3 linked regions of the Acetivibrio cellulolyticus CD2 genome follow. The main gene of each other region encodes a partner of the protein of the gene in region 2 in a complex. Links are inferred from orthologs where the notes say so. Each region holds a gene or a part of one and is shown on either strand. Other genes may lie near its edges. The genes, in order: tsaE, tsaD and tsaB.

Evidence for each region.
Region 1: the proteins of tsaD (region 2) and tsaE are in contact, whole or in part, in a crystal structure (PDB 6N9A), measured with the Thermotoga maritima proteins. The link is inferred for Acetivibrio cellulolyticus CD2 from one-to-one orthologs. Residues at the interface, in WP_004082750.1 of Thermotoga maritima: Cys10, Asp11, Arg49, His50, Leu82, Gly84, Gly135, Gly136, Glu154, Thr155, Leu156, Asp157, Asp158, Ser159, Glu162, Asp165, Lys166, Arg169, Leu170, Tyr175, Lys213, Thr214, Leu217, Tyr218, Gln221, Arg222, Asn324; in WP_004082108.1 of Thermotoga maritima: Leu37, Gly38, Lys46, Lys57, Val59, Lys60, Ser61, Thr63, Phe64, Thr65, Leu66, Met67, Val69, Pro71, Tyr82, Arg83, Leu84, Asp86, Asp88, Phe89, Asp93, Ile128, Asp130, Glu131, Arg134.
Region 3: the proteins of tsaD (region 2) and tsaB are in contact, whole or in part, in a solved structure (PDB 4WQ4), measured with the Escherichia coli proteins. The link is inferred for Acetivibrio cellulolyticus CD2 from one-to-one orthologs.

Annotation. Positions count from the first base shown.
Region 1 is NZ_JH556653.1:1,579,230-1,589,946, forward strand. Bases 1-2,982 are described here. They hold tsaE (tRNA (adenosine(37)-N6)-threonylcarbamoyltransferase complex ATPase subunit type 1 TsaE), read right to left. Parts: upstream 1,733-2,982; coding sequence 1,268-1,732; downstream 1-1,267. Other genes in these bases: rimI (ribosomal protein S18-alanine N-acetyltransferase), read right to left, coding at 44-502; tsaB (tRNA (adenosine(37)-N6)-threonylcarbamoyltransferase complex dimerization subunit type 1 TsaB), read right to left, coding at 502-1,218; ACECE_RS0208920 (amidohydrolase), read right to left, coding at 1,719-2,909. In the rest of the region: ACECE_RS0208925 (hypothetical protein), read left to right, coding at 3,167-3,616; ACECE_RS0208930 (hypothetical protein), read right to left, coding at 3,732-5,033; ACECE_RS0208935 (ATP-binding protein), read right to left, coding at 5,176-6,333; rpsI (30S ribosomal protein S9), read right to left, coding at 6,548-6,940; rplM (50S ribosomal protein L13), read right to left, coding at 6,965-7,396; tRNA pseudouridine(38-40) synthase TruA, read right to left, coding at 8,047-8,784; ACECE_RS0208960 (ROK family protein), read right to left, coding at 8,970-9,920; ACECE_RS0208965 (energy-coupling factor transporter transmembrane component T family protein), read right to left, coding at 10,050-10,717. UniProt on the Escherichia coli protein: Required for the formation of a threonylcarbamoyl group on adenosine at position 37 (t(6)A37) in tRNAs that read codons beginning with adenine.
Region 2 is NZ_JH556653.1:557,350-567,884, reverse strand. What follows is about bases 3,412-6,211. They hold tsaD (tRNA (adenosine(37)-N6)-threonylcarbamoyltransferase complex transferase subunit TsaD), read left to right. Parts: upstream 3,412-4,200; coding sequence 4,201-5,223; downstream 5,224-6,211. Other genes in these bases: ACECE_RS0204830 (radical SAM protein), read left to right, coding at 5,780-6,211; ACECE_RS0204840 (undecaprenyl-diphosphate phosphatase), read left to right, coding at 3,412-4,134. Also shown: ATP-dependent Clp protease ATP-binding subunit ClpX, read left to right, coding at 1-161; ATP-dependent protease LonB, read left to right, coding at 476-2,155; ACECE_RS0204845 (glycosyltransferase family 2 protein), read left to right, coding at 2,402-3,193; more of ACECE_RS0204840, read left to right, coding at 3,340-3,411; more of ACECE_RS0204830, read left to right, coding at 6,212-7,114; ACECE_RS0204825 (substrate-binding domain-containing protein), read right to left, coding at 7,195-8,151; ACECE_RS0204820 (class I SAM-dependent methyltransferase), read left to right, coding at 8,735-9,367; ACECE_RS0204815 (ABC transporter substrate-binding protein), read left to right, coding at 9,456-10,535.
Region 3 is NZ_JH556653.1:1,570,855-1,581,337, forward strand. The notes cover bases 7,736-10,483. They hold tsaB (tRNA (adenosine(37)-N6)-threonylcarbamoyltransferase complex dimerization subunit type 1 TsaB), read right to left. Parts: upstream 9,594-10,483; coding sequence 8,877-9,593; downstream 7,736-8,876. Other genes in these bases: ACECE_RS0208900 (Lon protease family protein), read right to left, coding at 7,736-8,221; rimI (ribosomal protein S18-alanine N-acetyltransferase), read right to left, coding at 8,419-8,877; tsaE (tRNA (adenosine(37)-N6)-threonylcarbamoyltransferase complex ATPase subunit type 1 TsaE), read right to left, coding at 9,643-10,107; ACECE_RS0208920 (amidohydrolase), read right to left, coding at 10,094-10,483. Also shown: ACECE_RS27055 (S-layer homology domain-containing protein), read right to left, coding at 1-991; ACECE_RS0208880 (EFR1 family ferrodoxin), read right to left, coding at 1,290-2,177; ACECE_RS29245 (TetR family transcriptional regulator C-terminal domain-containing protein), read right to left, coding at 2,225-2,497; ACECE_RS29250 (TetR/AcrR family transcriptional regulator), read right to left, coding at 2,498-2,824; ACECE_RS0208890 (hypothetical protein), read left to right, coding at 3,081-4,244; ACECE_RS0208895 (HD domain-containing protein), read right to left, coding at 4,352-5,536; more of ACECE_RS0208900, read right to left, coding at 5,801-7,735. UniProt on the Escherichia coli protein: Required for the formation of a threonylcarbamoyl group on adenosine at position 37 (t(6)A37) in tRNAs that read codons beginning with adenine.

The sequences.
Region 1 (10,717 bases), 1.0 Mb from region 2 along the record:
TTGTGTCACATTTTAGCAGTTTTCAAATTAAATCATGCAGGCCTTATATTGCGTTTTCTTTCCACATTATCATTGCATCTTCCTTATTATCTGCATAGTATTCCTTCCGAAAGCCTTCAACTTTAAATCCGAATTTAGTATACAAGTTTTGTGCTGGAATATTACTCCGTCTGACTTCAAGAGTCAGCCTTGCAATATCTTCCTTTATTGACAGGTCAATCAAGTTCCTTACCAGCATAAAACCTACACCATTTCTTCTATACTCAGGATGAACTGCAACATTTGTTATATGCCCTTCATCGCAAACTTTCCATAAACCGGCATAACCAACCGTTTTCCCATCTATTTTAGCTATAATATATCTTGCAAACTTATTATTTGTGACTTCCTCAATAAAGGCTTGCTTTGACCATGGAATTGCAAAGCTAAGCTTCTCTACCACCATCACCTCATCAATTTCATCTGACGTTAAGCGAGATACTTCAATTTTATATAAGCTCATTATTTTTCACCTTTTCCGCAGAGTTTCTTTTCTAACTCTCTTTCCGCCTGAGATTTTCTCAAATAGAAGGGCACCAATTCAAAACTACTCTCCGTCTTCCCGTCCTTAGCCATCTTAAGTGCAATTTCTGCCACTGATGACGCTCTTTGAAGTCTCACGCTCAAAGGTGCAAACTCACAATTTCCGTCAAGTTCCGATATGAAGAAATCTTTATGTAAATCGATCGCATCTCCTGTAAATATTACTTTCCTGTTCTTTTCCTTTATAATTTGTACCAACTCGGATACAGGTACTCCTATATACTCTGTAATCCTCTCGATCTTATTATCCTTGGTTTCGTATAGTGCTGTAAACACCTGATTGTTTCTGGCATCCAAAATCGGACAAATAATCAAACTGCTTGTAACAACATTATATGCCAAAGCATCTAATGTTGGAACACCGATTACCGGTTTCGACGTTGCATAAGCCATAGCTTTTGCCGTTGTAACACCGATTCTTAATCCGGTAAAAGAGCCTGGACCTATTGACGCTGCGAAAACATCAATATCCGCAGGCTTAATCTCCAAATCAGTTAGTATTTCTTTAACCATGACCATAAGCTTTTGTGAATGTGTCTTCTTATTATTTAATGAATACTCACCTAAAAGCTTTTCGCCATCCATTAATGCAACTGCAGCAACTACTGTAGACGTATCAATAGCAAGTACTTTCATATTAAAAACCTCTCATAATATATCATTAATATTTCAGGTATTTCTTTATTTAGAGTTTTAATCTATCAATGTAACCTTCGTACTTTTCACCTTGAAAATCAATAGAAATCTCTCTTGTATCCACACCGGAGGCAAGATCCTTGCTTATTTTCACCCATATAAGGTCATCAGGCAGAATACCTTTTATCAATTCAGCCCACTCAATGACAACTACACCCTCACCATAAAGATATTCCTCAAAACCAATATCATACATCTCTTCCGGGTCAGAAATCCTGTAGACATCAAAATGGTAAAGCGGAACTTCTGTCTTGTATTCGTTCACAATGGTGAAAGTAGGACTGGTTATATAATCTTCTATACCAAGAGCACTGGCTATTCCATTGGTAAGTGCTGTTTTACCGGTGCCCAAATCACCGGTCAGGCATACTACATCACCTCTGTTTAAAATGCTTCCAAGCGCCCTGCCAACTTGCGTAGTTTCATCTGCAGAATAGGTTTTAATTTGTTTCATCGTCTTTCCTTTCATATACTACCCGTCCATTTATAATAGTAGTAACAACCCTTGTCTTAAGCTCCAACGGAGGTCCATCCATTATTATTACATCGGCATCCTTTCCAGGTTCAAGGCTACCAACCCTTTTATCAATCTCTGTCAGCTCTGCAGCATTGATTGTTATAGCTTTAATCGCATCTTCTTCATTCATACCCTCCCTTACTGCAAGTGCAGCAGAAAGAGACAGATATTGGATAGGAACACAGGGATGATCTGTCATAATTGCTGTCTTAACACCCGACTTTGCCAGTATACCCGGAGCTTTAACACTTAAGTTTCTAAGTTCTACCTTTGATCTGTCTGAAATCATCGGACCGACAATTACAGGAACTCCTTCCTCAACCAAAATTTCTTTAATAAGGTGTCCCTCAGTACAATGCTCTATAGTAATCCTTATATCAAACTCCTTGGCAATCCTTATTGCAGTAATTATATCATCTGCTCTATGGGCATGCGCCTTTACCGGAATTTCCTTATTGAGCACCTTCAGTAGGGCTTCAAATTTCATATCATACTCGGGCTTGTCCACATTTTCCTTATCATTGTTATATTCGTCAAGAAGCTCCTTATACTCTTTTGCCTTCAAAAGACTTTCCCTCAAGATTGCAGCCGTTGCCATACGTGTTGATGGAGCCTGTTTTCTTTCATTGTAAACTGTTTTTGGATTTTCGCCTAATGCAACCTTTATTGCAACAGGATCTTTGACTATCATTTCTTCTATACGTTTTCCATAAGTCTTTAATGCAACAAACTGCCCGCCTATTACATTTGCACTTCCCGGTCCCGTTACAACCGTAGTAACTCCGCTTTCTAAAGCTTCCCTAAAACATCTGTCAAGATGATATACGGCATCAATTGCGCGCAAATGGGGAGTTACAGGGTCTGTCATTTCATTTCCATCGTCCCCTTCAAATCCAATAGAATCCTCCCACATCCCTACATGACAGTGGGCATCAATAAATCCCGGAAGCACATATTTACCTTCAGCATCTATAATATCCAAATCCTTCATATTCTTAAAACTTTTCTTATTCCGGCCTACTTCAACTATTTTTCCCTCATCAATAAGAATGTATCCATTATCGTAATCAGTACCTGTCATTGTAAGTACCTTTCCGTTTCTTATAAGCAGCATATGACCTCCAACTAAACACAATTTATAGATTTATTATATTTATTATATTTTATTATAACGTTTCTATAATTACAATCAAAATCTCAAGGGCACTAAGCCAATTCCACTTTAGCACATTTGCTTTGCAGATTTCTTAAATCCTGGGTTCCAGGACACTTTATTGGCTACATTTACCGGTTAATATTTTAAAAGTTTTATACGAAAATCTAGCTATAGGTTTAAGTATAGGCTTCATAATTATGGGAGGTAGAAAATATATGAAAGGAAAGAAAAAAATTATTTTTCTTACTATTGTCTTTGTAATTGCAACACAGATGCTAATTGCAAATGCTGTAGGAATTAATATTGTCGATCTGGTAAGACAAAAAACGACTTCACTTGCAACTCAATCTGCACTCAACTCGAGTGACACACTCAAGCAGGCAAAACAGGAAACCCTGGAGGAAACCTCCGAATATGTTGATAATTATATAGGCGAAGTACAACAGACTCTGGATCAATATGCGAGCGCGGAAACTGAAGCTGCAAAGCTCAAGGTTAAACAAAAAGCTCAAGAAGTAAAAGATGCGCTTGAGGCTAGCAAAACTGAAGCAATAGAAAGTGGTAAAACCCAAATCAAGATCAAAATTGATAAAGATTTAAACGATACGCTCTCTGAATTAGATGACCAGTTATCAATTAAAATCCAAGAAAAGTTTGGTAATTAGGGGATTTGTCCGTTTAAATAATTTTAAGCTTCAGGTGGAGACCTATGCTCCTGCCTGAAGTTTTTTTTATTCTACTTTTATGATAAGCTTATTTGACCCCAATATTCCACAAGAGTTACATAATATTTTTATACATTAGATAACCTGCCAGATAAACTCCCAATCCAATTGTGCTTATGATGCTAATCCACTTATCCGCTTCCTTACGATTTTCCCCAATCTCTCCTAGCATGACAAACATAGGTAGTGCGCATAACATGTACCTACTGCCGCTAATTAGCCAAGTTACTGAATAATTGACTATGGTATATACCAGTAGATATGCCGGATATACCAGCTTATGCCTTCTGATTCCATAAATCACTAGAGCAGCTGAAAGAATAAATATTAATGCCTCCGGTATCCAGACGGAAACCAGCATATTGTCTGCCTGCTGGAAGTTCAATGCGTATTTGAAAACATCATTTACAGTGTTGGCAAAATAAGTATTTATATGGCCCCAGTGTTCCCTTTGATAGACCATAAATTGGAATGGGTTTCCATCCACTTTATAATTAATATATAGATAAATCAACGGACCAATTAGCATAAGCAGAATACAAAATCCGGCGGTAAAAAACCATTTGAACAGGTCTTTGATTTTTCTGTCCCTAATCATTTGAAACGGCTTATAGTATGTAAAGAATTCAATACCTGCAACACCAATCATCAAAATTCCATGCAGTCTGGTAAGAGACGCCAGAATTCCCATCATAGCCACCGCAAGCCAATTATGACGCTTAATGTAATAAAATGCTGCCGCCGTTGTGCAGAAAAACAAACTTTCTGTCATTACCCCGCCAAAGAAGAAGGAAAACGGAAATATGGACAAATAAATAAATGCCTTCTTAGCAATAGATTTCCCATATTCTTCGGCAACCAAAGCGTAGAAGTAGCAGGATCCTATACAATAACTGAGAACAGAAACCGCCAGCGCTGCCATCTGATAATCTCTGATCACATAATGCATCATGCGAATGGCTGCCGGGTATAATGGAAAAAACACCAAAAATAAATGCTTACCCTCTACAATACAATTGCTATATCCCTTACTTGCCAAATCTATATAGTTCGAGGAATCCCATCTAATCCAACTTTCTAAAAAGCTGTTGAAGGTATAGACAGTACCTCCGTCCATAAAAAGCCTGCTGCTTATTGCGCCATATAAATAAATAATTAGCCGTATGCCCAAAGCCCACAAAAACACCTTTGCTATCTGCTTTTTGTCAACCGTTTCGCCTGTATATGTTTTTGGTTCAGCTGTAATCCAGTTAAAAATTCTAATATTAGGCATAGCCAGTCCTGCCTGATTCAAAAAGCGAATACTCCAAACCACAATTATTAGAACCAAAACTCCGGTTACTACATAATTAAACATTGCTTCTCCTCCTGGGTAAAAATGCGTGAAAACACAAAAACAGCATAGCTAAATAAGACCTTGATAATACGTATTTCGACTTTATTGTAAGTTTTTCACTATAAAAATATTATACTGTTAAAGAATTTGAAACGCAACCTTCTCATGCTCTTTTTGTTCCATCTTTTACTGTTGAAATATTGCAGGTTCTTTTTATTGCAGCAATTAAGTCTTCTGCTTTTATCTCAAGACGTCCTTCACTTGTTGCAATCATTGCAGCTTCGTTAAGTATCGTTTCAATCTGTGAGCAGCTTAACCCCTCAAACTTGGATGCCACTTCCTCTATTGATATACCAGCTTCTAATTTCTTGTCTTTTGTATAGATTCTAATCAATTCTATCCTCGTATTAAAGTCAGGATACGGAACAGTGTATTTTTTATCAAATCTTCCCGCACGAACCAGTGCTTCATCAAGTGCCCTATAGTTATTAGTTGCAGCAATGACCATAACTCCGCTTTCACGTGTAAAACCATCCAGTTCGTTCAGCATTGCTGTTATAAGTCTGTTATTTTCCTTATCAATGCCTGTCCCGGAAAAATTTCTCTTCTCACCTATTCCGTCAAATTCATCAATAAATATAATACAAGGCTTGTTAGCACGAGCTTTCTTAAAAAGTGACTTAATTTTGCTTGGACCAATGGACATAATTGCACTTTGAAAATCCGTTGCCTTTGTTGCAATAAAATTTACATCTGCTTCTCCGGCAAGTGCCCTTGCAAATAAAGTCTTTCCATTCCCAGGATTCCCTTCAAGCATTATTCCATTTATCTGACGTATACCCTTAGCCCCATACTCTTTAGGATGTTTTAAGATGTCTACGGCCTGAAGCATATCCTTTTTCAATGCCTCCATGCCTGCAACATCTGAAAACCTCGTTTCACTGTGTCGGATTACTTTAAATGCACTCATATAATTTTTCAATTTAAATATCGCAAATATTATAACTCCGAAAAAAAGCACGTTAAAAATTATATCTGTAATTCTAACAATAATTTCATCCATACTTTCTTCATTTTCTACTTTAACTCCGTTAAGGAGTAGAAATTCTTTAAACGAATCCAGCTCTGGATTATCTGTACGGTAATCTGTTTTTTCTCCTTCCAGATAAAACCTTACCTCGTTTTCACCTATTTGCGCAGAAGCTACATCTCCCTTTTCCACATGACTGTAAAAATCCTTATAAGACATATATTCCGCATTATCAGTATTAAAATAGAAAGCTATACCAGCAGCAATGATTGCAAGTATAACTATTGACATAATTACTATCAGTTTCTTCTTCACAATTCTTCACCTTTATTTCTTCTAATTATTCAATACTGCCGTACTACTATTGAATTTCCTATAATTATATCCCAAACTTTTCAACTTGAAAACGAATAATTTTCACCCCAATATATTGATAATTGTCCGTAAAAAACAAAACCCAGAAACCTTGTGATTTCTGGGCCTTGATATTCCATTTTGTAAAAAATTATCTCTTTGAGAACTGTGGCGCTCTTCTTGCTTTCTTGAGACCGTATTTCTTTCTTTCCTTCATTCTTGGGTCTCTAGTGAGGAAGCCAGCCTTCTTTAATACAGGTCTTAACTCTTCATCAGCCTTTAAAAGGGCTCTTGAAATACCGTGTCTTATAGCACCCGCCTGTCCAGTGTAACCTCCACCTATAACTTTGCAGATTACATCGAACTTGCTTCCTGTATCTGTGAGCGCTAATGGCTGCTTAACAATAACTTTCAATGTTTCCAATCCGAAATAAGTATCAAGGTCTCTATCATTTATAGTAACTTTTCCTTCTCCAGGAACAAGTCTAACTCTTGCAATAGATTTTTTTCTTCTTCCAGTTCCGTAGTACTGTACCTTTGCCATAAAATTCTACTCCTCCTTCCTTAATTATAATATTTCGAGTTTTTCAGGTTTTTGAGCCTGATGCTCATGTTCAGTACCTTTGTAAACTTTTAATTTTCTGAACATTGCTCTTCCAAGACTATTATGTGGAAGCATACCCTTAATAGCTATTTCAACAGCTCTTTCAGGTTTTTCCTGCATAAAAATTCTGTACTTGATTTCCTTTAATCCTCCAGGATAAAGTGAATGGTGTCTGTACATCTTCTGCTCCAACTTCTTTCCTGTGAGAAGAACCTTCTCTGCATTCACCACTATTACATGATCACCTGTATCAACATGTGGAGTATACTCAGGTTTATTCTTTCCTCTTAAAATCTTTGCAACTTCGCTAGCCAATCTTCCAAGTGGTTTGCCTTCGGCGTCAACAATGTACCACTTTCTTTGAACTTCATGGTCTTTTGCCATAAAAGTCTTCATTCGAATCCGAACCTCCTTAAAACAATCGTAAAAAATATTTATAAAAATAAACTTTTAGTTCAGTGATTAGTGAACCAAATTTTCGACACTTAATTATTTTAATACAGTCCTAAATTAGTGTCAAGTGTATTTTATTGTTTTTTTAATTTATCTTGTATTTCCTTTGCTTTTTTACCCTTATTTAACCTATACTCTCTTATAATCGTTCGCCATTTCACTTTTTTTACATTACAAATAAAGGCTTCAAACGGTTGCTATCAAAGCGCTTAACATTCTTTTATATCAGCATTACGCAATTCATCAAATTATTAACCTTATACCTACCTTGCAGGCACCAAACTGTAATTATAGTTAGGTTTATACAAAAGCCGACTGGAAAAGGTGGAAAGGCATCATTCCCGTATATAAGATTACCAAACTATATGTCATTACCAGAAATGAGCTTTGTTATGAAGCTGCTTTCTGGGCGAAAACGAAAGCGGATGATATAGTTGGGAGATTAAAGAACATGCTTCCATGGATTATTGTTGGATACTCAAAGGATATAAAGAAGTTGTTTGACTCCGACTTTGAAAATCTCGTTAGACAGGTTGATAATGATTTTAGCTTATATCGTAAAGTATAGACTTACTGATTAAGTTTACCTATCCCTATTCATAGTACACTTCGACAAGATACAATCCCTGAGGCGGGGCTGTCCTTCCAGCCCTTTTCCTGTCACAGCTTTCTATAATGCCAGGAATCTCTTCTGCCTTTATTCTCCCCATTCCAACGTCAACCAGCGTTCCAACCATAATTCTTACCATGTTGTATAAAAAGCCGTCTCCGGATACTTCAAACCAAATGTTATCTTCGGCCCTTGATAGATTTACATCAAAGATTGTCCTTACAGAGGTTTTCACACTGCTTCCCGTTGCCTTGAATGCTGAAAAGTCATGCGTCCCTTTGAAAAAAGGTATAGCCTTTTTCATGCTATCCATATCCAAATTATGAGATACATGATAGGACCTGTTTCTGAATATAGCGGACGGAAAACTTGAGTTATAAATCAAGTATCTGTACTTCTTACCTTTTGCACAATACCTGGCATGAAAATCCATACTTACTTCTTCCGACTTTCTTATAATAATATCTTCGGGAAGCATCCTGTTTAAAGCATACGAAAATCTGTCATGCGGAATATTAGACTTTGTAAAAAAGTTTGCTACTTGCCCATATGCATGAACCCCTTGATCTGTCCTGCTTGAACCGTTAATATTTATTACTTCTCCGGTTAATCCATAGATTGCCTTCTCAACTGTTTCCTGCACTGTTTTGGCATTTGACTGGCTCTGCCAACCGTGATAATTGGTTCCGTCGTATTCAATTATTAACTTGACGTTTTTCATTGTTTTAACCTCTTTCATTTCGTTTATTCCATAAAGCAGGCGCAATTAAAGGACACATATCATGTGCCCCCTAAAAAGCTCTAAGGGGCATTGCCCCTTTCGCTTCAACCTCTTAATGAATAACTGAAATATTAGCCAAATCAAAATTATAGTGTTCCATAACGCAACTTATTTCATTCAATAGTTTACATTTTCCCAAGCATAGCTGCTCCAATTACTCCTGCATCATTTCCCATCAATGCAGTCTTAATTTGTGTCTGTGGAATTTCTTCCCTGCTAAATACCCCTGCGCTGACCAATTCTCTCAGTGGCTTAAGCAGGTACTCACCTTCCTTACAAACTCCACCGCCAATGACGACTACTTCAGGCATAAAGATATTTATAACATTTATAAGTCCTTCAGCTATATATTTTATATACTGTTTAACAACTCTATCGCCAACTTCATCACCCTGCTTTGCTGCGTCAAAAGCAGTCTTTGCATTTATTTTTGAATAATCACCATCAATAAGCTTGTTAATTATAGAATTGGGGTTCTCCTTAGCTGCTTTTTCAGTCTGCCTTATTAATGCAGTAGCTGAAGCATATGTTTCCCAACAACCTTTTCTTCCGCAAGTACACTGCACTCCGTCGCAATTTATAATCATATGGCCGATTTCTGCACCAGCATAGTTAAATCCACTGTAAATCTTACCATCAATAATTATTCCGCCGCCAATACCTGTTCCCAGTGTAATTGTAACAGAATGTTTTGCACCCTTTGCACTTCCTGCAACGCCTTCTGCAAGTGCTGCACAGTTTGCATCATTATCCAGAAATACAGGCAGATTGATATACTTTTGCATTTCTGCCCTCAAAGGAACATTTCTAAAGTTCAGATTACCGCTGAATATAAGTACACCTTCGTCACAATTTGGAGTACCAGGACTTCCGATACCAATATTCTTTACCTCTTCTATACTTACACCTGCTCCTTTAATTACTCTTAAAGTCAGGTCAGCCATATCCTTTACAATCTCTGTATAATGTCTTTCCCTGTAAGTTGGAATGCTTTCCTGATAAATAATTTTTCCTTCATCATTAACCAGACCTGCAGCAATATTCGTTCCACCAAGATCAATCCCCACGTAATACATAACTATCCTCCCAAATTTATTGATAATTGATTTATTTTACAATTCATATGTATTCAGACAACTGTAAATGTACACAAATAATTATACAAGCAAATTTAAGTCTTGTACATATATTATATACTTAGTATTTCAGTTACTCCAAAAAATTGCTATTTCAACTATTAGCACTACTACAGATACCAGTACATCAACTCTTGAAAAACTTAACTCCTTCATTCTTGTTCTTCCAATTCCACCTCTGTAGCACCTCGCATTCATTGCATCTGCAAGTTCATCAGCCCTCCTGAAAGCACTTACAAATAACGGTACTAATATAGGAACAAAGCTTTTAGCCCTCTGAACGATATTACCTGAATCGAAATCAGCCCCCCTTGATGTCTGGGCTTTCATAATCTTATCAGTTTCCTCCAGCAGCGTGGGTATAAACCTTAGTGCAATTGTCATCATCAATGCAAATTCGTGTACCGGGACTTTTATACGTTTTAAGGGTCCAAACAGTCTCTCTATTCCATCAGTAAGAGCTATTGGTGTAGTTGTCAACGTAAGCAGTGAAGTACTTATGACAAGTAAGGAAAGCCTTAGTGCCATTTTTGCTGCCAAATCCAATCCTTCAATAGTAATTGTAATAAATTTAAATTTGAAAATGGCTGTCCCGGGAGTAAAAAAGATATTCATAATTGCTGCAAAAACAACAATAAACATAATGGGCTTGAGGCCCTTTAAAGTATACTTCACCGGTATTTTTGAAACAATGATGGCAAAAAAGCTGAATATTGCAAACAGTAAAAAAGCTGTAT
Region 2 (10,535 bases):
TGTATGATATTCCAACTATGGGTAATGTTGAAAAGTGTACAGTTACCAGAGATACAGTTGTGAATAATACAGCTCCGACGATTGTTATCAATGAGAACAAGAAATCGATGAAAAAGACTGTAAAGAAGAAGTCAAGTGTCAAGAAAGAATCTGCTTCTTGAACTTAACTGAAGAAGTAATCATAGTCAATTAAATAATCTTAGAATAAATAGAGATGGCTTTTTCCAAGCTGTCTCTATTTTTATTTAGCCTCTTGGAGTGAAATGAAAGAGGCAAAAACGGAGGGACTCGATGTCCCGGAGTTTTTATTGTAGCAAATTTTCTAGCCAATACTTCCCATTTGAAAATGTCAGGATAAAATAGCTGACAAGGTAAATAATATATTTAAAGGTTTTTTTGGCCTGATTGTATTGAGCTTTATTATAAACAGGCATTGGGTATGCATGCAAATAAATTCATCTTAGGAGGATATAAAATGCTTACAAGCACTCTCTTTATAATACAGTTATTCTTCTCAATCATAATAGGAATTTACTTTTTAAATCTGCTCAAATCGCAGCAGGGAAACAAGAGTGCCATTGAGAAAGAGTCAAAGAAAGAGATGGATAAACTCAGAAAACTCCGGGAGATTAAACTTTCGGAACCATTATCAGAGAGGACAAGACCTTCAACGTTAAAGGAGATAGTTGGGCAGGAACAGGGGCTTAAAGCACTTCGTGCTGCTTTATGCGGTCCTAATCCCCAACATGTACTGATATATGGCCCTCCTGGAGTGGGTAAAACTGCAGCTGCAAGAGTTATTTTGGATGAGGCAAAACAAAACGATAGTTCGCCCTTTAAAAAGGAAGCAAAATTTGTAGAAGTAGATGCAACTACACTTCGGTTTGATGAAAGAGGAATAGCTGACCCGCTGATTGGTTCGGTACACGACCCAATATACCAGGGAGCTGGGGCGTATGGTGTAGCTGGTATTCCACAGCCAAAACCTGGTGCTGCTACGAAAGCCCATGGAGGAATTTTGTTTTTGGATGAAATAGGCGAACTTCATCCAATACAAATGAATAAACTCCTTAAAGTGCTGGAAGACAGAAGAGTTTTTCTCGAGAGTGCTTATTATAGTTCGGAGGATAAGAATATCCCCTCTCATATACATGAGATATTTCAGAAAGGTTTACCTGCCGATTTTAGACTTGTAGGCGCTACTACAAGAACAGCAGATGAGATACCTGCGGCAATAAGATCCAGATGTGTTGAAATATACTTTAGACCTCTTATGGCAGGAGAAGTAAGAGAGATAGCAAAAAATGCCGCTCAAAAGGGAGGATTCATTTTAGAGGATGGCGGAGATGAGTTAATAGCCAAATATGCACAAAGTGGCAGGGATGCTGTAAACATAGTTCAGATTGCTGGCGGTGTAGCCCTCGTTGAGGATAGAGGGTTAATAAAGAGGACGGATATTGAGTGGGTAATTGAATTTGGAAAGTATAACCCACGTATTGATAAGAAAGTTGATAAAGGAGAACAGGTAGGCTGTATTAACGGCCTGGCGGTATTCGGAAGCTGTACGGGTATGGTTTTAGATATTGAAGTAGCAGCAACTAAGGTCTTTAAGGGAAAAGGTACTTTGAAAGTTACAGGAATCATTGAAGAGGAAGAGATGGATGGCAAAGGACATAAGCTCAAGAGAACAAGCACTGCAAAAGGCTCTGTTGAAAACGTATTAACAGTTTTGAAAAGGATTTTTGATATTGATTACAAAGACTATGACATACATTTGAATTTCCCAGGAGGAGTACCTATTGATGGGCCTTCAGCGGGAATTGCAATTGCCACAGCTGTATACTCTGCAATTAACAATCTCCCGATAAGCAGTGAGATTGCAATGACAGGAGAAATATCCATAAGGGGAAAAGTAAAACCCGTAGGTGGAGTGGTTGCAAAGGTTGAAGCTGCGTGCCAGGCAGGTATTAAGAAAGTTATAATAGCTAAGGATAATTGGCAGGAGATGTTTGAAACCATGGACATCGAAGTAATTCCTGTTGAGGATATATTTGAAGTTACAGATATAGTATTTGGCAAAAAAGAAAAGGGAGAAGCTGAAAATATATCTATACAGGGCAAGCCTGTTAATATATTAAGTGCTTCCGGAGCATGAAAACTCTTGGCATAAATATATAATTTTCTATTGAGTTTAGACAAGAATGTTTATAAAAAATTCTGGCGGAGAGACATCGCTTGCTATTACAGCTATTGTAATCATAGGTGATTTATGCTATAATTAGCGCGTTTCAGAAGGATGCATTAAATATCGAACAATGTTTCGGAGGATATGCAAGAAGCAGATCTATCCGGGAAATTGTTCGTTTTGCTGCAAACACCTATACTATAATGAGGTGATGGCTTGATATATGAATGCATAAAAGGGGTACCGCGCTTCGAGTGCGAAGAATTTGGATCTAAATCAACAAAATACTGTTTGCTCATACCGATTATCAACGAAGGTGAACGTATAAAGAAAGAGCTTGAAACAGCGCAGAAATATGGTGTGAACAAGCTCTGTGATATTGTTATCTGTGATGGTGGTTCTAAGGACGGATGTACTGAAAGTACTCTGCTGAAATCCCTGGGTGTCAATACACTGTTGACAAAGCGTGATATTGGGAAACAGGGTGCACAGCTTCGTATGGGTTTCTGGTGGGCACTTCAGCGTGGCTATGATGGTTTTATAACCATTGATGGTAACAACAAAGATAGCATTGAGGATGTATCTAAATTTATTGAGAAATTGGACGAAGGTTATGATTTTATTCAGGGTTCACGTTTTATAAAAGGTGGCCAGGCAATTAATACGCCTATATCAAGATATATAGCTGTACGGTTTATCCATGCTCCTATAATTTCCCTAACTGCGAGGCATTGGTTTACTGATACCACCAATGCGTACCGGGCACATTCGAGAAGATATATTGAGCATCCGCAGGTACAGCCATTCAGGGAGGTGTTTATGACCTATGAATTGCTCGCGTATTTGTCAGTAAGGGCGAGTCAGCTTGGTATGAAGGTAAGGGAAGTTCCGGTAACACGTGCTTATCCAAAAGGAGAAAAGACACCTACAAAAATAAGTCCATTCAAAGGCAATAGCAGATTGTTTCAAATCCTACTTCAAAATTTATTCGGAAGATATAGCGTATGAACGAAAGCACAAGATACATAAAATTTTTTAAATGTTTAGTATATTATCATACCTTCTCGAAATAGAATATTTGTGATATGCTATAATTTGTTTAAATTAATATAGCTTTCAATATAATAGTGATTTTATATGAGGAGAGCGATAATATGAATTTGTTACAGGCAATAATATTGGGAATAATACAAGGATTGACTGAGTTTTTACCAATAAGCAGTTCGGGGCATTTAAGCCTGTTTCAAAGTTTGTTTGGACTTAGCCAAGGTTCAATAACATTTGAAGTTGCTGTCCACCTGGCTACCCTTATAGCAGTAGTTGCAGTTTTATGGGAAGATGTTTTGGAAATGGTAAAAAGGCCTTTTAGCAAGCTTACGTTGCTTGTTGTTGTGGGTACTATACCTACCGTAATAATTGCTGTAATTTTTAAAGATTTATTTCTACTGCTTTTTGATACAGGGGCTACGTTAGGTATTGAATTCATAATCAGTGGGCTTATACTTTTGTATGTTGAAGAGAAGAATAAAGAAAAGAAAAACGATAAGAAGCTTGAAACAATGAATTACGTAGATGCGTGTGTTATCGGAGTTGCTCAGGGAATTGCAATAATGCCTGCGATTTCACGTTCTGGTTTAACTCTTGCAGGTGCGCTGTTCAGAGGATTAAACCGTGAGTTTGCAATAAAGTTTTCCTTCCTTATGTCCATACCGGCAATATTAGGCTCTGTGGTGTTAGAAGGACTGGACATGGTGGAGTACGGAAGAATCCGAATAGATTTAGTTCCTTTACTGGCAGGAATGTTGGCAGCCGGAATATCAGGGTATTTTGCAATAAAGATTATGCTTAAAATATTTACAAAGGCAAGCTTAAAATATTTTTCATATTATGTTTTTGTTGTTGGAGGACTAATAATAGTAGATCAATATTTCACACGTATATTCTTCTAAGGGCCTCGAAAGTAAAAATAAAAGCCCAAGGGTGGAATAAAAATTAAAAGATAAGCAGGTGTTGAATTGATAGATAAAATTATTCTTGGAATTGAGTCAAGTTGTGATGAGACTTCAGCATCAGTAGTAAGAAACGGTCGTGAAGTCTTATCAAATGTTATTTCCTCACAGGTAGACCTTCATCAGAAATATGGAGGGGTAGTGCCGGAGATTGCATCGAGAAAGCATGTAGAGTTGGTTGTACCTGTAATTAACCAGGCTCTTGAAGAGGCAGGGATAACGCCGGATGCTATAGATGCTGTAGGAGTTACATATGGTCCGGGGCTTGTCGGGGCGCTGCTTGTCGGACTTTCAGCAGCTAAGGCTATGGCTTTTGCGTGGGACAAGCCATTGGTGGGAGTTCACCATATAGAAGGCCATATTGCGGCGAATTATATACAACATAAGGAGTTGGAGCCGCCTTTTGTATGTCTTGTTGCATCAGGAGGCCACAGCCATATTGTATATGTTGGAGATTATGACAGGTTTGAGATTTTAGGGAGAACAAGAGATGATGCTGCGGGCGAGGCTTTTGATAAGGTCGCAAGAGCAGTGGGCCTTGGTTACCCTGGTGGTCCGTTGATTGATAAATCAGCCAGGGAAGGAAATCCCAAAGCAATTGATTTCCCGAGGGTTCATTTTGAGAAAGGCTGTTTTGATTTTAGCTTTAGTGGTATTAAAACTGCGGTATTGAATTATTTAAACAGTACTGAACAAAAAGGCGAAAAGTATAAGGTGGAAGATGTTTGTGCAAGTTTCCAGTCGGCAGTTGTGGATGTATTGGTTACAAATCTTATAGCTGCAGCTAAAAAGGTAAAATCCCCAAAAGTTGCCTTGGCAGGCGGTGTGGCGGCTAATTCACTGCTTAGAAATGAACTTATGGAAAGGGCGGCAAAGGACGGTCTCGAGGTATTCTATCCAAGTCCTATATTGTGTACTGACAATGCGGCTATGATAGCTTGTGCCGCATATTATGAATTCGAAAGAGGTAACGTGTCGGACCTGTATTTAAATGCCATACCTGGACTTAAACTTGGAGAAAGAAGATAAACACAAAGGCTGTGGATAACTAATAATTATCCACAGCCTGTGACTATTTCCCAACCTTTTAATCTACCCATAAAATAATGGAAATATACGACAATAAATATGGAAAATTATGCAAAGATTGATGAGCTTTTTGCGTAGGGAAAAATGCCTACGAGCTGAGAAAAGTAGGACTGGCGTTATAGTAAGATAATGGAAATGGAAAATCTTGAAAGCCTGTGGTACCAATAATTTCAAAACAAAAATATAGAAATTACAAAATACTGGTAGATCTTTGTTGACGTAATTTTATGTTACAAAATTATTTTTTCATAGGACAAAAGTCCTATGAAAATTTTGACGAATTATACCCAATGTTGTTGAAACTTGTAGTGTGAATAATGTGGAAATAATCGCAAAACCCTGATGTCACATAAGCTTGAAACTGTGGATAATGTTGTGGATATTGTGGATTAAAATGTGTACAAGTATGACAAAAAGTTAATTATACACAAAAGTAATTTAAGCAAAAGTTAGTTTTTTGTAAACCGGATGTTAAATAATTACAGAAAGGTGAATTATGAAACTTGCGCCAAAGGATTATATTATAAATACTGTGTATAGAACCAATATTCTTCCTGTTATTTCTGCCTGCAACACTTCCTGTGTTTTTTGCAGTCATAAGCAGAATCCGGAAGGAGTTGAGGTTTATAGACTTGATAAGCTTAGCCTTGCTGATTTTGAAGAGATTATCGAATTCTTATCCCCGGATAGGAAAATAATTATAGGAGAATCGGCAACCAGAATTGTGGAAGGTGAACCGCTTCTTCATAAGGATTTTATAGATGTTGTGGAAACGGTAAGAAGAAAGTATAAAAAAACGCCTATACAGGTAACTACAAATGGGATATTGCTGGACGAGAATCTGGTAGAAAGGCTACAAGAACTCAAGAACATAGAACTCAATGTCTCTGTGAATTGTATCTCGGAAAAAAAGAGAATGGCAATACTTGGTCTTAAAAAGCAGGATAATATAAAGGAAAAATTAGCTTTACTGGAAGGGCGGATTAATTATAGTGCCAGTGCCGTTTTTGACCCGAATTTTATGAATTATGAAGACCTTGAAGAAATGGTTGCTTTTCTAGATAGAAATGGTGCCGGGTCAATAAGACTATTTTTGCCGGGATATACTTATCTGACAGATAAGAACTTTGAATTGGACAAATTGTATAATGAGGTCGCTGATTACTCTGCAAAGCTTAAGCCTAAATACCGGATACCAATAATTATTGAACCTTCTTATATTTATGATCTGAAAGCTAGGATTGCAGGTGTTGTGGAAAATTCACCAGCTTTTGATGCTGGCATATTAGAAGGAGATATAATAGAAAGAATAGAGAATGCTCGTGTTGCTACAAGAGTTGAGGCTTTTAATAAAGCTTTCAGGCTAAAGGATCCTGAACTGGATATCATCAGGGATGATAGAAGAATTAAAGTGAGGATTAAAAAGGAGAAAAATTCATCTCCAGGTTTTATCATGTTGTATGACATAGATCCGGACGAAGCTGATAGAATTGGCAGAGTTGTGCAAAGACATGGAGCAGATAAAGTGCTTTTTATAACATCACAGCTTGCATATAACGTTTTAAAGGGCCTTTTTGAGATAAGTGGATTTACATTTATGTATGACATTGTAGAAGCAAATAATGTCTTTTTTAGAGGAACGATAAAGTGTGCAGGTCTACTTACAGTAGAGGATATTATAAGTAGTGCAGAAAAGTATATAAACGAAAAGGGTAGGCCTGATTTGATAATGCTTCCTCCGATTATGTTTGACTATAGGGGAAGAGACCTTGTAGGAAGAAGCATAGGAGAAATTGAGGCAGAACTTGGTATTCCGGTTGATACTCCCTAAGATGGGGGGATTTGAAAAACTGCATAATGTAAAATTTTTGTTATGCCAAGTACATAAAAAATAGGGAACAACAAAGCAGGCTAAGTTTCGGCAATGATTTTGCCGATTTCTGAGAGGTCGTACCCGCCTATTCCTTCAAGTTCCATTCTGAATTCCTGAGAACGGAGGATTTCAAGAACCGCTTGGAATGGAGGGCTTTGTATATCTTCCTTCTTAATTACGAGTTCATACCTTTCTGTCTGAAGTGGTATAAATTCAATTCCATTTACTTGCATACATGATTTTTCGTTGCCAATACCAATATCTGCACCACCACGAGCAACAGTGCTGGCAATAGCAAGATGAGAAGTGCTTTCGCGTTCATATCCTTTAATATTTTTAGAGGATATTCCTAGTAATCTTAAATGTTCATCTAAAAGGACTCTCGTGCCGCTTCCCTTCTCACGGTTTATTATTGTTATATCTTTTCTTTTCATATCTTCCCAACCAGTTATGCCCTTAGGGTTGCCTTTCAAAACATAAAAGCCCTGAAGGCGGCATGCAAGGTGAATGATTACTGATGAAGTACCTGGAAGCATTCTGCGTACAAAAGGAATGTTGTATTGCCCTGTATCCCCATCCCATAAATGAGCGGTTGCCATTTGCACATTCCCAAGATATAAGTTATAAAGCCCGTTATAGCTTCCTACATAGGAGCGTAAGGTTTGCACACCATTTGGGTGCATTTGAAGGTATCGGGAGAGTATATCTAGCATGATGTCCTGACCGCATATTACAAAACTGCTGCTTTTGGGTAGTTCTTCGCTTGAAAAGGGAGTCCGCCATTGATCCTTGACAATAGTGGTTTGCTGAGTGTTGCTTTTTAAACTTTTTGTTTTATTTTTATATTCCTCAACATCTTTAGAATCAACTCTCACTTTTCTTCCTACTCTATATGAGTTCAATTCTCCACGTTTAATTAGCTCATATACAGTATTTTTTGCGATTTTTAAAATATCTGCAACTTCCTGTGGGGTTAAAGCTGAATTATCACTCATGGAAACTCTCCTTTAGCATGGTCAAAATATTATAAAACAATATGTAACATATAAAAAGGTAACAATAAGTTTTGTTACTGTAATGTATATATTATAACTTCATGTTTGCACAAAAGCAAATAAAAAGAATACTTTAAAATGCAACTTATTGTAATGAGAGTTGCAAAAAAAGTTAATTTGGGTTGTATTAGGATTTGGGGAATTAGCTCTTATAAAGCATTCTGTAATGAATGTTATTTGACATCAAGAACAAAATGAAAGTTATTTAAAAAAATTAATCATTTGGTATTGATTTTTTGTTTTGAAGAATATATAATGAAACGTAATAAAACGTAACAAAACATAACTAGGTAATATAAAAAGTTTGATTTATGTCATGCTGTGTCCACATACGCTATGTTGTAATTAGGTCAGCATGCATAAGCAAATCTCAAAGATGGGGTTATAGCATTTCTATGCAAATGTTGTAGTCGCATCTTTTTTTATTCAGTGTCATTCGAACGAATTGAAAGAGGAAAAGGAGGAGGGACTCGAAGGCCTGGAGCTTTATTTCTAAAAAATCAGATATGAGGGAGGGATTGAAATGAAAACTACTAAAAGTAAGGCATATGAATTTGATGAAATTGCAGATGGGACATTTTTTCCGATATACCCGGTCATAGCCCAACAAATTGTTGAAAAAACAGGAATTAAATCAGGTACATGTCTTGATATAGGCAGTGGCGGCGGGCATTTAGGGCTCTCACTTGCACAGATTACCAACATGAATGTTATCCTTCTGGATAAACAGGAGGATGCTTTGAATATAGCTGTTGAAAGGGCAAATGACTGGGGAATTGCTAGCCGGACTTCAACTGTATTAGGTGATGTACAGGATATGCCATTTAGAGAAGGTGTTATTGATTTGTGTATCAGCAGAGGTTCGGTATGGTTTTGGGAAGATAAGAAAAAAGGTTTTGAAGAAATATACCGGGTTCTTGCAAAGGGTGGAATGGCATATATCGGGGGTGGATTTGGAAATCAAGAGCTTAAAGAGCAGATTGATATAAAAATGAAACAGGTGGACAGTGAATGGCCTAAAAGTAGGCAAAAATTCGTTGGAGGTACTACTAGAGAACTTTTTGAACAAATAATGAATCAAATAGGAATTTTAAGTTTTGAAATAATGGATGATGAAAAAGGAATATGGGTTGTTTTTCAAAAAGAGAGTAATTAAAAATAGGCGTGCTGAGGTGTGCAAAACCTTTATAAATTGCCTGTTTGATACATGAGCATAAATTTAATAAATAGGGATGAGGTGAAGAATGATGATCAATATTTATACGAAGATAAAAGATATTGTGGACAAATATCCTGAAACAATTTCTGTTTTTTATGCTAATGGATTTGATGCAACAAAAAAGGAGGAACTTATAGAAGAAGTTGGCGAGGATTCCATGTTAAAGACTGTGCTTGCAATTAAAGGAATTAACGCTGAGCTTTTTATAAAGCAGATTGAAGAGATGGTGGGAGAAAAAGACTTGGGTTTTCAATATGTTGAGGAAGTACATGAGAAATTAAACTTTGTCGGGTATACATATTGTCCTTTAAAGATTACCTTCAAAGAAACCTTTGAAAAAGTATTGAAAGGTTATATCGAAGATACCGGAGAGAAGGATTTTAAATACTACATACCTTCAGGATGTGGAAATGTAGATCCATATGAGGACTTATGGAAAGCAGAAGACATTGATGAACTTCCGGGGGTTATAGCAAGCGTGGGGTTTGGAGACTTTTTTAGACAAGAGTTTTATGAGAAGTTTGTAGAAAAGGGATACTTTAAAGCTGTAGATAATAGACAAATTCAGCAGGAGTTTGTGGATGCAGGATTTATTGATCCTAAAGGTTGGTACACGGTATACTCTGTAGCTCCAATAGTAATGCTGATAGATACGAAAAAACTTGGAAACTTACCAATACCTAAAGAGTGGAAGGATCTTCTGAATCCTTTATACGAAAACAATATTATAGTGGGAGCATCGCATGGGGATTTCCATGAAGATATATTTCTTTATATATATAAAGAGCTTGGTGATGAGGGAGTTATAAAACTTTCCAACAATATAAAGAGGGGCTGCCATGCATCAGAGATGGCAAAGCTTGCGGGTACAAACAGTAAAGAAGGTGCTGCAATTTATGTAATTCCATGGATGTTCGCAAAGTCTTGTCCAAGGACAGAGACAACCCAAGTTGTTTGGCCTCTAGATGGTGCAATGACAGCCGTATACTATATTCTGGTTAAGGATGGAGCACTTCCAAAATACCAACCATTTGTTGACTTTCTTACAGGATATGAATACGGACAAAAATCAGCAAACAATTATTTTCCGGCATTAAATATAGAA
Region 3 (10,483 bases), 1.0 Mb from region 2 along the record:
CAAACTGCAGGCAATTGTCATCTGGGGTTCCCGTACCACCCCTGATGCAATCCTGAGGTATTTCAGGTATTTTATCAATGGTTACACCATCTTTTATGAGCTCTGCACTAAAAACAAGATCTCTTTCTAAAGCCGCAAAAACTATATCTGCAGGCAATGCAGGCATGTCTACCATTATTGATGCCTTATCTTCATTTGTGTATGTATTATTCGAAAATTTATATGTAACCTCGGAAATCTCAGATTTATATTTTTTTAACATTAGTTCTGTAGGTGAACTTTCATCTACACTCAAACAGATTTTATACTGTTGATCCTTATATAGTTTGCATGCTACAGAATTACCATATTCAGGGTAGGTTCTTATACTTACTATCGTATTGTTTTTGCTGTCTAATATGTACATATAACTAAGTGTTTCCTTCGATGCGGTAACAATGTATGTTGCAGAAGTTGTTGGAGTGAAAGATAGTTTTAAATAGGAATCTTTTTCTGTGCTGCTCTCGTCATTTAATATTATAACTTCGTTTTCTTTTATTTCCTGGATAGGTTCGTCAGTCGCTTTGTCTTCGGTTACTTCGGTTACTGGTGCATCTTTATACTCAAAGGATTTGTTCAAAATCTTTGAAGTTTTTGTGACATAACCGTCTGTTATAACAGAATTTTGAGCTTTTTCACCTTCTTCTATCGGTAGTATTATACTACTTCCTTCATCCTGAAAATCCGGTACATATTCGGGCACAGGTGTTGGAGTCAATGCTATATTCGGTGTAGAAGTAACTACAGGCTCAATTGTTGTTGACGACTCCGGCATTGCTGTTGACTTCTCATATACTGCTTCAGTCACACTCTGCGTTTTTCGTGTATCTTCTGGATTTTCGGATTGAAGATTTGAAAAAACATCAGCAAAAGATAGATCCGGCATGATGCAGCTGTTTATCAAAAGAACAGCAAGAACACCTGCCAGAAGAGATTTGAATTTCCTATTCAAATTATTCCCCCCTAAATTATTTATATATATGTGAATTAATTAAATTGTTGTTATCTATTTATGTTAGAAAGTGTGTTTTAGCTATCTTGGTCCCACATGAAGTACATATTATCAAAATTATATTTTTACTACACTAACCATTTCTAATTATAGCACTCGTTCGTAGTTATGTAAACAAACGTTTTGATCCATTGGACCTTTGGGCTCATTGGATCATCGGGATTCATTGTCTCGTTTTGAAGACCCTTTCTCAGAAGATTTCATGGATAATGTGCATTCCTCATTCTCAAACTGCACCTTAATCCTTCTCCAGCAAATACTTTTTAACCCCTATTAGCATGAGTCCTTTGCAGCATTTTTCAACCGGTTCCAGAGGAATGCCATTCATTCTCTTCTCAACTTCTTCTATGTTGAATCCGTCTTTCAAAATTGTTTTATCTCCGTTTTGGAAATAAATTGCTCTATTAGGACAGCCATAGATGCAGCGAAAACATCCAACACAACGATCTGTGGATATTGGCCTTCCATTTTCCATTTCCCAATTTTGCTGAGGACAATTTTTTACACACCAACCGCATCCTGAACAATTCTCATTCACCCTAAGCAACTTGCCAAACTTCCCAGCTTCCTTATCCGTACGCATCAGACTAAAAAGATACGTGCTTATATGGAGCTTTTCCCTTCGTTTTTTCCCCTCAAGTAAGTCATTGACAATTTTATTTACTCTTTCATTAATGCTGTTCAAAATGTGCATAGCAGTATGGTCATTATACTGAATAAAAACATTTGAAGTCATAACCATCATTTTTTCGTACACAACATCGTAGTTTTTCTTTTCAAGAGCTTTAATTACATTGACTCTGCATGAAGTATTCGGCCACACATCTCCACCGCCTGACACTGATATTACTACAGTTGCTTTACCCTCCTTGCTTTTTAAGTCTTCAATCCATTTATATATGGGTAAAGGAGCTCCTAATATATATACAGGATATAATAAAACGATTAAGTCACTCTGATTAATCAAGTCTTCATACTTTTCTTTATATGATTCATATTCAGCTTTATCCAATGAATGCTTTGTTACACTGCAATTTTTCCCACTAAATGTTTGTTCAAAAGAATCAGCAATTCTTTTTGTCCCTCCTGTACCGGAGAAATAAACTATTAAAACCTTTTTACTCATACTCCTCACTCCTCACATATCGCACTAAGCGCCTAAATATAACCATTTCACTTTTTATTATCATTAAGAAGAACTTCAACCAGTCTATAATTAAGACTTTCCACTACCTCTTCGAACAATAACTTTTTATCTAAAGCCATGTAGACAAGTACTCCATCTAGGGCTGACATAAGAGCTATTGCACTTTGCCTGGCGTTATGAGGTATAAACTCACCTGAATTAATCCCTTTTTGGTAAAAATCCTTTATCATAGCAATATATTCTTCAGTAAATTTTTGATAGGCATTGAATATATCTTTCTGGTTCATAGCTTTTGTCATTTATAAAGAAAAGAAAATCAGTTCATTTTTACGTTCCATCCAATACCTCAAATAACTGCCAATATAAAACTCCAGCCCCTCTTTCATGCTATTAAAGGTTTCTACCTGCCTCATTATTTCATATATTGGCTCTATCAGCTTTTGATTTGCATGGAGAAAAACCATGTCTTTAGTAAGGAAGTGGTGATATAGACCACCTTTACTTATTCCAGCTCTTGAGGCTATTTCATTCATAGTAGTGTTTTCATAGCCCTTCTCCACAAAAATCTCTACTGCAGCATTTAAAATGTCATTTACACGTTTTTCTTTCGATTCATTTTTTGCCATGAACACCCTCCATTTGCAAACCGACCGTCGGTATGTTTTAATTATACTTCTATAGGATTATAATGTCAATTGAGGGCCTCATTTATTTAAAATCCTATCAAATTACTGGCTATGTTATTCTTTATTTATAATTATTTAACTAATTTGTAACTATCTATTTCTATTATATGAGTTAAAATAGTAATTAGATACATATACGTTTATATACCAAATTTATTAATCATTATAAGGGGTCTGCCCCAAGAAAGGAAAAACTATGAAAAAGCATCTTACCATTTACGCAATCCTTACTCTACTTATTACTTCTTCTCTTTATGGATGCAGCAGTAATAATGTTGATTACAATACAAATGAACCGAAGCCATCAAGCAGTATGGAGGCAACTCTAACTGCTGAAACGCAGGCTTCTAATCAACCTGGAGAAGTTAGTTTGCTCCAAGTTGATAGAATAGATAAAATTGAAAATTTCAACGCATGCTTCTGGATTTCCGATGATAAAATTCTGGGGTTTGGTAATTCTCTTATTCCTAGACCTACTGGTCCTAATATAACTTATCCTGATCGTCCTGTCCAGTTTTATAGTACTTCGGACAAATCCCTGGAAAGTATTGATGATTTTGAGCTAGGACGATTTAGTTCCATGGGTTTAATAAGTCCTGATAAAAAAAATGTTGTACTGCAGGACAAAATGTCTGGAGAAGCAATATTTAATACTGAATCGAAAAAGACTCTCCCTCTGAATTCCAGCGAAGGTTTTTTTGAATATGTGTGGATAAACAATAACGAATTTATTTATTTATCAAAAGATACAGGTGTGGTATATAAATATAATATTGCCGGAACTGATAGCAAAATTTGTAACCTAGATAAAACTAAATCTTTTGAAAGTATTTTTATGCTGGACGATAGAATTTATCTAATCGAAACCTTGAATTACGACAAAGAACTCAGCGTGGCATACTATACAGATTCCAGTTTTTCAGAACTTCACAAACTCTGTGAGTTTAATGGTCAGGTATCACTTGTAGAGAATGAAATTATCCTAAAAAAATTGAATTCATCTGCTAAAGCAGCTTCAGATAGTGAAGGTTATAGCAATTCAGATTATACTACTGTCAGGCTTGATAATAACTTTAATGTAAAAGATACTCTTGTTGATGAAGGCGTTTCGGTTGTTGATATAAATGATAAAAATGTATTATATATAAGTAAACTTGAAAATAAAGCCGTTCTATATACAATGGATCTCGCTTCCAAGAAAACAGTTGAACTTTATAGTTCTGACATGCAACTAGGAAGCTATGATAATCATAAGTTTGGAATAAGCGATAACCAAAAGAAACTGTTTCTTAATTTCGTGAATGATGATGAATCACTCGACCGCGATCACTATAAGACTGTTATTATAAACTTTAAATAATTTTCATATTGGAATGTCATTGATGCTGTAAACTAAAGGCAGTCCTGCTTATTGCTAATTACGATTACATCAGCACTAAGCCGGACTGCTTTTTAACGCTTTAACTTCTAAAAGTCAGCAAATATTTCACCGAAATTGATACCTGCTATATGTTTGCCATTATACCTTGCTTTAATATTTAATTTTGCCTCCTGGAATTCTTCACTCACCGCACCGTTCTCAATGGCAACCTTTGCCTCAATAAATGCCGCAAGCTCATCTGAAGCTTTTATAATTCTTCCATCTCTAGGACTGTATTTATCCTCATTATATTTTTCATTTATCTCTTCACAGCTTTTATTTTCTGCTTTGCCATCTATAAGAATAACGTTTTCAAACTCACCCTCAATAAACATCCTGATTTCAGGCAGAAACTCCTTTGGCACCAGCGGATAAAGCTGTTTTTCCATCTGTTCCTTTTCAATCTCCTTTATGAGATCACTCAAACCTTCAACAGAGCTCTTTATAGGTGAAATAATATCCCTTGTGAGCACCTCGGGAAGATCGTGAAAAAGTCCCTGAAAGAAATTATTGGAGCACCTTACAGGACATGCAGCTATTTCAAGTGAAAATAAATAAGACAGAATTGCAACAAATAATGAATGCCCAAGAACCGAAGTCTTTGGAATTCTATGTAGATGTGACCATCTGGCCTGGAATCTCAAATGACCGCAAAGCTCTATGAAGTTCTTGTAATTACTGTTTAATGCCAGTTGTTTCATACCCTCTAGGTCATTATACTTTTCTATCCGTTCAATAAATTCTCTCTTTATTTCCTGAACCTCATAACCATTAGGGTTGAGGCGCTCAATTATTTCAAATTCCCACCTGGAAGCGTAGTTATGTGCCGCTTCCAGAATCTTTTTATTTATCGACGGCTCATCATCAGTAAAATAGTTTTTAAATCTATTGCAGAAGTCTTCTCCCAACGGTGAAATAATCGTTTCCAGATTGTCATATACATATTCGTTCAAAAGCTTGTACTTTTTTGGGTCTGCCTTTATTTTGTAAAACACAGGCGGCTTAATATCAGTTATGACAATTCTTTGAAGCATTTCAAAAATGCCGCCTTCAATAATTTCAATCCAACTAAAACCAGGTTTGTTTTCCTCAAATTTACCTATAAAATATGCAATGAACATCTTATGTGCCTGTTTATCAAGCTCAATAAGTTCAATTGGCCTTAGCTTGTCATTCCAACGCTGCATGTAAGCTGCAGAAAATATCTTCAATATCAGACTTTTTCTTATCATAATATCACCTTATCTTGTTTGATAGATTTACAAAACAACCTATATAAACTATAACAAATTGCCCCAGGCATTACAATCATTGATTATTATTGTGTAAATACATATTCTACATCCTCATTCTACATTTCCCGGGAAATATCAACATTCAATTCAATAAATCTCTTCTTATTCGACAACATTCAAATTAAATAAATAGTAATAAAAAATAGCCATGAAAACATCATAGCTATTTCAAAAAGTACTCTATTAAATTGCCATTTCAAACTATTTTCCTGATTTCTTTTCATCCTTATAAAAACCCGCAGCAGTTTGCGCGTATTTTTTAAGCTTCTCATATACCAGATAATTTATCGTTCCTGCAGGATAAGTTCCATCCTTTTTCTTTTCTCCTGCTTTTATGCCTGTGAGGATTTCAATACCTTCATCTATCGTTTTTACTGCATAGATGCTGAACATTCCTTCCTTGACAGCCTCAATAACTTCATCATTCAAAACAAGATTTTTTATGTTCTGATACGGTATTATAACCCCATGCTTGCCATTTAAGCCACGTAACTTACACAGTTCAAAGAAGCCTTCAATCTTTTCTATAGCACCGCCGATCGGTTGAATCTCTCCTTTCTGATTCACAGAACCGGTTACTGCTATATACTGCTTTATAGGCACATCCGCCAGACTCGAAAGTACGGCATACAATTCTGCACTCGATGCACTGTCTCCATCCACACCCCCATACAATTGCTCAAAACAAAGACTGGCGGTCAGAGTCAATGGAATCTCCTGTGCAAATTTTTGACCAATATATCCGCTTAGTATAAATACACCCTTCGAATGGGATGTACCACTCATTTCTACTTCTCTCTCAATATTTACAATTCCTCTTTCACCCATAAACGTATTTGCTGTTATTCTTGATGGCTTACCAAAGGAATAGTCTCCCATATCAAGAATTGTAAGACCATTTATTTGTCCAACCACTTCACCCTCGGTGTCCAATATAATTGTGCCATCCTCTAGACTTTCAAGAATCTTTTTATCATACTTGTTTGACCTGAATATCTTCTCAGCAATAGCCTTTTTTACATGTTCGGCTCCAACCAGGCTGCATCCTTCAATATCAGCCCACGCACAAGATTCAGACAATATCTCTACTATATCATTAAATTTAGTTGAAAGCTTTGTCTGATCCTCCACAAGTCGCGAGCTATATTCTACAACCTTCGCAACTCCAGTTTTATCATAGTGCAAAGTGCCCTCCCTATTGCAGAAGGAGTTTATAAATCTGGCCAACTTTTTCGTGCTTTCCTTATTCCTATCCATTTCAGCATCAAAATCAGCTTTAATTTTGAATAGCTTCTTAAAATCCTCATCAAACTCATATAATGCCTGATAAAGATATTCACTTCCAACTAAAATTACTTTTATTTCAACAGGTATAGGTTCTGGCTTTAGAGTAGAAACCGCAACAAGCCCCATTTGCTCCTTCATATTTTCAATAGCAATCTGCTTAGTACGCAAGACTCTCTTTAGAAGCTCCCATGACTGTACATTGCTGAGAACATCCTTTGCCTGAAGAATTAAATATCCTCCGTTTGCCTGGTGGAACAATCCACCCTTTATCATGGTATAATCGGTAGTCATTGTCCCAAACTCATTTTCGTACTCCAATTTCCCAAGCAGATTAAAAAATGTAGGGTTAAAATCAACTATCACGGGTTCGCCCTTAAGTTTACTATTATCAACCAGCAGATTTACTCTGTACTTGTCTGTCGGTGAACCTTCAGAACTGCGTATCCATGGAATTAACAACTGTTGCTGATCATCACCATAATCCTCTTCTCTGAAATCATCCAGATTCTTAAGTATATCTTCCTGAATATTTTCCAGATAATCGGTAACCTTTTTATAATCCTGGTATTTCTCCTTAAGGTCATTTATGTGCATACCTACAGCAAATAATGCAATCTTATTTTCCCACTCGGATACTTTTTCTTCTGCTTCCTTTTCTATTGCCTTAATTTTTCTGATTATATCTATGGTTTCAAGCTGTACTATATTAGACTTTTCAGTGATTTCATGTTTGAGTTTCTCATCAAGGTCTCCATACTCCTCTTCAGATATGGTTTTACCTTCTACAACTGGGAGAAAGTATATACCAGCATTAGTTGTCTTCACCTTGAAGCCTTGTTTTTCAGCATCCTCATTCAGCCTTTCCAAAAGATCATTTCTTCTAGTCTGATACTCTTTTGCTATAGATGTTTTTTCCCTCTCATAATCTTCACTGTCAAAAGCTCTTGAAATCTCAAGCTGCAAAACCTTTACGAAATCCTCCATATCACCCTGGAATATCTTACCAAGACCTGCGGGTAAATTTAGCGCAGAAGGTTGATTTGGATTGTTAAAGTTATATACATAACACCAATCATCAGGTGTTTTGGCTTTTTGGGCAATTTTTTTCACATAATTCTGAGCATAACTAGTCTTACCTGTTCCGGTAGATCCGCTCATAAAAATGTTATACCCTCTGGTCTTTATTTTTAGCCCAAATTGCAGGGCTTTTGTTGCTCTTTCCTGCCCGATAATATCCTCTAATGCATCAAGTTCAGAAGTATCATTAAACTTAAAGGAATTCGGGTCACATTCTTTCCTAAGCATCTTATAAGGTAAACCTTTTATTCGCGGCATAATGCTTCCCCCTTTGGCACTGCTTTTAAGCAATTTAAGTTTTTAAACCGTATTATCAAAATCTCAAGATCAAAATAAAGACATTAGCAGAACAAGAGTCTAAGACATTATATTCTACTAAAACTTAAGAAAATCCTTTTTTTATTGTGTATATTTGTGTCACATTTTAGCAGTTTTCAAATTAAATCATGCAGGCCTTATATTGCGTTTTCTTTCCACATTATCATTGCATCTTCCTTATTATCTGCATAGTATTCCTTCCGAAAGCCTTCAACTTTAAATCCGAATTTAGTATACAAGTTTTGTGCTGGAATATTACTCCGTCTGACTTCAAGAGTCAGCCTTGCAATATCTTCCTTTATTGACAGGTCAATCAAGTTCCTTACCAGCATAAAACCTACACCATTTCTTCTATACTCAGGATGAACTGCAACATTTGTTATATGCCCTTCATCGCAAACTTTCCATAAACCGGCATAACCAACCGTTTTCCCATCTATTTTAGCTATAATATATCTTGCAAACTTATTATTTGTGACTTCCTCAATAAAGGCTTGCTTTGACCATGGAATTGCAAAGCTAAGCTTCTCTACCACCATCACCTCATCAATTTCATCTGACGTTAAGCGAGATACTTCAATTTTATATAAGCTCATTATTTTTCACCTTTTCCGCAGAGTTTCTTTTCTAACTCTCTTTCCGCCTGAGATTTTCTCAAATAGAAGGGCACCAATTCAAAACTACTCTCCGTCTTCCCGTCCTTAGCCATCTTAAGTGCAATTTCTGCCACTGATGACGCTCTTTGAAGTCTCACGCTCAAAGGTGCAAACTCACAATTTCCGTCAAGTTCCGATATGAAGAAATCTTTATGTAAATCGATCGCATCTCCTGTAAATATTACTTTCCTGTTCTTTTCCTTTATAATTTGTACCAACTCGGATACAGGTACTCCTATATACTCTGTAATCCTCTCGATCTTATTATCCTTGGTTTCGTATAGTGCTGTAAACACCTGATTGTTTCTGGCATCCAAAATCGGACAAATAATCAAACTGCTTGTAACAACATTATATGCCAAAGCATCTAATGTTGGAACACCGATTACCGGTTTCGACGTTGCATAAGCCATAGCTTTTGCCGTTGTAACACCGATTCTTAATCCGGTAAAAGAGCCTGGACCTATTGACGCTGCGAAAACATCAATATCCGCAGGCTTAATCTCCAAATCAGTTAGTATTTCTTTAACCATGACCATAAGCTTTTGTGAATGTGTCTTCTTATTATTTAATGAATACTCACCTAAAAGCTTTTCGCCATCCATTAATGCAACTGCAGCAACTACTGTAGACGTATCAATAGCAAGTACTTTCATATTAAAAACCTCTCATAATATATCATTAATATTTCAGGTATTTCTTTATTTAGAGTTTTAATCTATCAATGTAACCTTCGTACTTTTCACCTTGAAAATCAATAGAAATCTCTCTTGTATCCACACCGGAGGCAAGATCCTTGCTTATTTTCACCCATATAAGGTCATCAGGCAGAATACCTTTTATCAATTCAGCCCACTCAATGACAACTACACCCTCACCATAAAGATATTCCTCAAAACCAATATCATACATCTCTTCCGGGTCAGAAATCCTGTAGACATCAAAATGGTAAAGCGGAACTTCTGTCTTGTATTCGTTCACAATGGTGAAAGTAGGACTGGTTATATAATCTTCTATACCAAGAGCACTGGCTATTCCATTGGTAAGTGCTGTTTTACCGGTGCCCAAATCACCGGTCAGGCATACTACATCACCTCTGTTTAAAATGCTTCCAAGCGCCCTGCCAACTTGCGTAGTTTCATCTGCAGAATAGGTTTTAATTTGTTTCATCGTCTTTCCTTTCATATACTACCCGTCCATTTATAATAGTAGTAACAACCCTTGTCTTAAGCTCCAACGGAGGTCCATCCATTATTATTACATCGGCATCCTTTCCAGGTTCAAGGCTACCAACCCTTTTATCAATCTCTGTCAGCTCTGCAGCATTGATTGTTATAGCTTTAATCGCATCTTCTTCATTCATACCCTCCCTTACTGCAAGTGCAGCAGAAAGAGACAGATATTGGATAGGAACACAGGGATGATCTGTCATAATTGCTGTCTTAACACCCGACTTTGCCAGTATACCCGGAGCTTTAACACTTAAGTTTCTAAGTTCTACCTTTGATCTGTCTGAAATCATCGGACCGACAATTACAGGAACTCC